DNA from 2 places in the Kitasatospora sp. NPDC048540 genome. Region 1 is predicted to be linked to the other one. Evidence: riboswitches for the same ligand, from Rfam matches in the RefSeq annotation. Region 1 holds a riboswitch; the other holds the start of a gene.
The links. Region 1 has a riboswitch for S-adenosylmethionine ahead of AB0D08_RS01320 (aminotransferase class V-fold PLP-dependent enzyme). Riboswitches for the same ligand answer to the same signal wherever they lie in the genome.

Region 2: it holds a riboswitch for S-adenosylmethionine, as region 1 does, so the genes downstream of both, thrC (threonine synthase) here and AB0D08_RS01320 (aminotransferase class V-fold PLP-dependent enzyme) in region 1, are expected to answer to the same signal.

What each region holds. Positions count from the first base shown of each region.
Region 1 is NZ_JBEZIR010000001.1:247,177-250,376, forward strand. It holds gene AB0D08_RS01310 (hypothetical protein) at 1-133, shown strand, start outside; gene trpD (anthranilate phosphoribosyltransferase) at 267-1,343, shown strand; SAM riboswitch class IV at 1,455-1,572, shown strand; gene AB0D08_RS01320 (aminotransferase class V-fold PLP-dependent enzyme) at 1,620-2,996, shown strand; gene AB0D08_RS01325 (Lrp/AsnC ligand binding domain-containing protein) at 3,022-3,200, opposite strand, start outside.
Region 2 is NZ_JBEZIR010000077.1:22,219-25,418, reverse strand. It holds gene AB0D08_RS26305 (trehalose-6-phosphate synthase) at 1-328, opposite strand, end outside; gene AB0D08_RS26300 (glucosyl-3-phosphoglycerate synthase) at 408-1,418, opposite strand; SAM riboswitch class I at 1,587-1,731, shown strand; gene thrC (threonine synthase) at 1,749-3,032, shown strand; gene AB0D08_RS26290 (MoaD/ThiS family protein) at 3,069-3,200, shown strand, end outside.

The sequences.
Region 1 (3,200 bases):
GGACGCCTGGCTCGCCGCCTGGAGCCGGGCCGACGCCGCCGTCTCGCACCCGGTGGACCCGGTGGCGCTGGCCGAGGCCGCGGCCACCCTGCTGCGGGCCCGGGTGGCCCGGCGCACCCCCGCCCACCGCTGATCCGGCGGGCTCCGCCCGACCGGTCGTCTCACCAGGAGAGAAGCCGTCCGGACATTCCGGCGCGGGCGCCGCGCCGCTCGCTAGGCTGGCTCCGACCCGATGACGACGTACCGATCGAGAGCTGGAGTCAGCCATGGTGAACGTGCACCCTGCGAACGGCGGCGACGACCCCGCGCAGGTGGTCCGCACCTGGCCGGACGTCCTGAGCGCGCTGCTGAAGGGGGAGGACCTCGGCCAGGCCGACGCGGCCTGGGCGATGGACCGGATCATGACCGGCGAGGCCACCCCGGTCCAGGTGGCCGGCTTCATGGTGGCCCTGCGGGCCAAGGGCGAGACGGTCGACGAGGTCTCCGGCCTGGTCGACGCGATGTACGAGCACGCCGAGCCGCTGCACATCCCCGGCCCGGCGGTGGACATCGTCGGCACCGGCGGCGACCGGGCCAAGACCGTCAACATCTCCACCATGTCGGCGATCGTCGCGGCGGCGGCCGGGGCCAAGGTGGTCAAGCACGGCAACCGGGCCGCCTCCTCCGCCAGCGGCTCCTCGGACGTGCTGGAGCGGCTCGGCATCCGGCTGGACCTGAGCGCCCGCCGGGTCGCCGAGGTGGCCGAGGAGACCGGTCTGACCTTCTGCTTCGCGGCCAAGTTCCACCCCGCGATGCGGCACGCCGCCCAGGCCCGCCGCGACCTGGGCGTGCCGACCGCGTTCAACATCCTCGGCCCGCTCACCAACCCCGCCAAGGTCACCGCGCACGCCATCGGCTGCTTCGACACCCGGCTGGCGGGGCTGATCGCCGGCGTGCTGGCCCGCCGCGGCTCCACCGCCCTGGTCTTCCGCGGCGACGACGGCCTGGACGAGCTGACCATCTCCACCACCTCCCGGATCTGGCTGGTCAGTGGCGGCCAGGTGGCCGTGAGCGGCTTCGACCCGAGGGACGTCGGGATCGAGCCGGTCGGCCTGGAGGCGCTGCGCGGCGGCGACCCCGAGTACAACGCCGCGGTGGTCCGGCGGCTGCTGGCCGGCGAGCGCGGCCCGGTCCGCGACGCGGTCCTGCTGAACGCCGCCGCCGCGCTGGTCGCGCTGGACCTGACCGGTGCGCCGCTGGCCGAGCAGCTGGCCGCCGGCATGGAGCGGACCGCCGCCGCGATCGACTCCGGCGCGGCCGAGGCGACCCTCAAGCGCTGGGTGGAGGCGACCACCCGCGGCTGACCGTCCACCGGCGAGGGGCCCGTGGTGCCGAGGCGCCGCGGGCCCCTCGCCCGTCCGGATGCCGGAACGGTGTTTGACCACTCTCCGGAAGCTGGCCTAGAGTCCGTGCCAGGTCATGAGTGACAGCGACAAGCCCCAGCTTGCTGTCCGGCAACCCTCCGTCCGTGGCGGGGTGCCCTGGGTGAGGACCGGGCCACTCGGCGATCCGTCCGCGTGGCAAGCGCGGACTTCCGGCATCGCACTCCCGGGGTCCTTTCCCCAGGAGGAGTGCATCCCGTGACCCTTTCCACCGACCTCTGCGCCACCGGCCTCACCACCCCGCTCGCCGTCCTCGGCCACGACGTCCAGGTCCCGCTCGTCAGCGGCGAGAAGGTCACCTACGCCGCGCTCGACTACGCCGCCAGCGCCCCCGCCCTGCAGCGGGTCTGGGACGACGTCGCCGCCTACGCCCCCTACTACGGCAGCGTGCACCGCGGCGCCGGCTACCTCTCGCAGCTGTCCACCGACCTGTTCGAGCAGAGCCGCCGTACCGTCGCCGACTTCCTCGACCTGCGCGAGGGCGACCAGGTGGTCTTCACCCGGGCCACCACCGACTCGCTCAACCTGCTGGCCGCCGCGGTGCCGGCCGGCACCCGGGTGTACGCCTTCGAGACCGAGCACCACGCCTCCCTGCTGCCCTGGCGCCGGGCCGGGATCACCGTCGGCTACCTGCGGGCACCGCGCTCGCACGCCGAGGCGGTCGCCGCGCTGGAGGCCGCGCTCGCCGAGGCCGGTGACGGCCCGAAGCTGCTCTGCGTCACCGGCGCCTCCAACGTCACCGGCGAGCTGTGGCCGGTCGCCGAGCTGACCGAGGTCGCCCACCGCCACGGCGCCCGGGTCGTGCTGGACGCCGCCCAGCTCGCCCCGCACCACCGGGTCTCGGTCCGCGACCTGGACGTCGACTGGATCGCCTTCTCGGGCCACAAGCTGTACGCGCCGTTCGGCGCCGGGGTGCTGGCCGGCCGCAGCGACTGGCTGGACGCGGCCGAGCCGTACCTGGCCGGCGGCGGCGCCAGCCGGACCGTCGCCCGCGAGGCGGACGGCTCGGTGGCGGTGGAGTGGCACTCGGGCCCGTCCCGGCACGAGGCCGGCTCGCCCAACGTGATCGGCGCCTACGCCATCGCCTCCGCCTGCCGGGCGCTCACCGAGGCCGGGTTCGACGCGCTGCAGGCCCGCGAGGAGCAGCTGATCGAGCGGCTCAAGGCCGGGCTCGCCGGGATCCCCGAGGTCAAGGTGCTCAGCCTGTTCGGGACGGACGCCGCCCGGGTCGGCGTGCTCTCGTTCGTGGTGGAGGGCTGGAACAGCTCGCACTTCTCGGCCGCGCTCTCCGCCGAGTACGGGATCGGGGTGCGGGACGGCCTGTTCTGTGCGCACCCGCTGGTGCGGACCCTGCTCGGCGGGCAGGAGGCGACGCCGTCCGAGTGCGGTGCGCCCGAGGCCTCGCTGCCCGGCGAGCGCAGCCTCAATGCGATCCGGGTCAGCTTCGGCGCCGGCACCCCGGACGAGCACCTGGAGCGCTTCCTCGGCGCCGTCCGCGAGCTGGTCGCCGACGGCGCCCGGTGGACCTACCGCAACGAGGGCGGCCGCTGCGTCGCCGACACCCGCCGGCCCTGAGACCGCCGCCGCGGGCGCACCCGGGCTACTCCAGGCCGAGCGCGAACGCGGCCTCCAGGTCGTGCTGGGAGTAGGTACGGAAGGCGATGTGGGTCTCCGTGTGCTCCACCCCGGGGACCTTGTTGACCTGGCCGGGGATCACCTCGGCCAGGTCCTCGTGCTGCCGGACCCGCACCATGGCCACCAGGTCGTGGGTGCCGGTGA
Region 2 (3,200 bases), on a different contig from region 1:
CCACGCCGTTGTACGCGCGGGCGAAGGTGCCGGGATCGATGTCCAGCATCCGGACGGCCTGTCCGCCGACGTCGTGCCCGGCCAGGTCCAGCCGGCCGTCGGGGGCCTGGCGGGCGGCCGTCCGGTCCGCCTCGCCGAGCGCCGCGCAGACCCAGACCGCCGACGGGTCCTCGATCGCGGACAGGCCCGAGACCAGGCCGCCACCGCCTCTCTTCAGGGTCAGCGAACCGTCGTCCTCACTGCTGAAGGACACCGGGCCGCGGTTGGAGGCCACCAGGATGGGGGCGGCACCGGGCTGACTCGAACGTGCGGACGCGTGATCGGCCATACTGCCAAGCTTGCCGCGCGACCCCGGGTGCAAACCACTCAGCACGCGGCGAGCCGCCGCCGGCGGCCGGTCCCGGCCGTCAGCGGGGGCGGTCCCGGTACTCGGGCAGGGTCCGCACCGGGGGCCGCTCCACCGCCCCCACCGGGTGGGTGTGGGCGGTGAAGTCGCGGGTCGCCGGATCGCGGGAGAACTGGGTGAGCATCGGGTGCACCAAGCCGTCCTCGGCCTTCAGCCGGTGGGTGCGGTCCAGGCGTTCCAGTGCGGTGCGGTAGATGGTGGCGGCCATCCGGCCGAGCGCCTGGCCGTCCTGGTGGCGGTGGTGCCGGACCCCGACGTCGACCTGTGCCAGCGCGTCCAGCCCGACCGCGTCCAGGGCGTCCACCAGCAGGCCCAGCTCGACCCCGTACCCGGTCGGGAAGGGCAGCCGCTCCAGCAGCGAGCGGCGGGCCGCGTACTCCCCGCCCAGCGGCTGGACGAAGCCGGCCAGCTGCGGCCAGTGCAGGTTGAGCAGCGGACGGGCGACCAGCTCGGTGACCCGGCCGCCGCCGGCCGGCACGACGGCGCCCGCGGTCTCCAGCGGGCGGTCGTACATCGCCTTGACCAGCTGGATCCCCGGGTCGGTGAGCAGCGGGCCGATGATCCCGGTGACGAAGGCGGGGTCGAACTCGCGCAGGTCGGCGTCGATGAAGCAGACGATCTCGCCGCGGGTGACCAGCAGCGAGCGCCACAGCACCTCGCCCTTGCCGGGCTCGGCGGGCAGCCGCGGCAGGATGTCGTCCCGGTGCACCACCCGCGCCCCGGCGGCGGCGGCCCGCTCGGCGGTGCGGTCCACCGAGCCGGAGTCCACCACCACCAGCTCGTCCACCAGCGGCAGCCGCTCCATCAGCTCGGTGCGGATCGTGCTGACGATCTCGCCGACGGTCGGCTCCTCGTCCAGGGCCGGCAGCACCACGCTGACGGTGCCCGCCGGGCCCGCCGCGCGCTTGGCGGCGACCAGCGTCCCCACCGGTCGGTCGGCCGCCCGCCAACTGCGGCGGCGCAGCCAGGACGCCACCTGGGGCTGAACGTCGGGCCGGGGCTGGTCGGGCAAGGTCTCGCTCCTCGGAATGGGCGGCGCCGTCTCGGGGACCGGACGGCATGAGGTGGTACCGGGGCCTTCGGATACAGTCTTGGTAATGCGATCCGACCCTCGCACGTCGGGGTGGGTCGCTGTGCACGACCACAAACGCGCTGCCGGTTGCAACACCGCGCGCCACATTGCTCATCCAGAGGGACTGAGGGAACGGCCCGTTGAAGTCCCGGCAACCTTCCCGTCCGGCCAACTGACCGTCAGGTCGAGGCTCCGGGCGGGACAGGTGCCAATTCCGGCCCGTGGCGCGCCCGCACCACGGGGAAGATGAGGAGAGAGGCCTCCGCCACCATGGCTACCGCTATCCCCGTTGCCGCCCCCGCAGTCGACCTCGGCCCCGCCGCCGCGCTGTCCTGTCGGGAGTGCGGCGCCCGCACCCCGCTCGGCCCGCATTTCGCTTGCGCCGAGTGCTTCGGCCCGCTGGAGATCGCCTACGACTTCGGCTCGTACGAGGCCGAGGAGCTGCGCAGGCGGATCGAGTCCGGCCCGGCCTCGATCTGGCGCTACGCCCCGCTGCTGCCGGTGCCCGCCGACGTCGCGTCCAAGCCGAACCTGAACCCGGGCTGGACGCCGCTGGTGAAGGCCGACAACCTGGGCCGCGAACTCGGCTTCACCGCCCAGCTGCACGTCAAGGACGACTCCGGCAACCCCACCCACTCCTTCAAGGACCGGGTGGTCGCCTGCGCCATCGAGGCGGCGCGCGCCTTCGACTTCACCACCCTGTCCTGCTCCTCGACCGGCAACCTGGCCGGCGCGGTGGGCGCGGCGGCGGCCCGGGCCGGTTTCAAGTCCTGCGTCTTCATCCCGCACGACCTGGAGCAGGGCAAGGTCGTGATGGCCGGGGTGTACGGCGGCGAACTGGTCGGCATCCAGGGCAACTACGACGACGTGAACCGCTTCTGCTCCGAGCTGATCGGCGACCCGGCCGGCGAGGGCTGGGGCTTCGTCAACGTCAACCTCCGCCCCTACTACGGCGAGGGCTCCAAGACCCTGGCGTACGAGATCTGCGAGCAGCTCGGCTGGCGGCTGCCGGAGCAGATCGTCATCCCGATCGCGTCCGGCTCCCAGCTCACGAAGATCGACAAGGGGCTGCAGGAGCTGATCGGGCTCGGCCTGGTCGAGGACCGCCCCTACAAGATCTTCGGCGCCCAGGCCGAGGGCTGCTCCCCGGTCTCGGCCGCGTACAAGGCCGGCCACGACGTGATCCGCCCGGTCAAGCCGGACACCATCGCCAAGTCGCTGGCGATCGGCAACCCGGCCGACGGCCCGTACGTGCTGGACATCGCCCGCCGCACCGGCGGCGCCGTCGAGGACGTCACCGACGCCGAGGTGGTCGAGGCGATCAAGCTGCTGGCCCGCACCGAGGGCATCTTCGCCGAGACCGCGGGCGGGGTGACCATCGGCGTGCTGAAGAAGCTGGTGGAGACCGGGCAGCTGGACCCGGCCAAGGAGACCGTCGCGATCAACACCGGCGACGGCCTGAAGACCCTGGACGCGGTCGCCGACGCCGGCCTGACCGCCACCATCCGGCCGACCCTGGAGTCGTTCCGCGCCGCCGGTCTCGCCTCCGCCTGAGCCCTCCCCCCACCCCGCAGCAAGGAGTAGCCGCCCATGAGCGCCACCGTCCGCATCCCCACCATCCTGCGCACCTACACCGACGGCCGGGCCGAGGTCACCGCCGAGGGCGCCACCCTGGCCGAGGTGGTCAAGGACCTGGAGCGCAACCACCCGGGCATCTCCGCC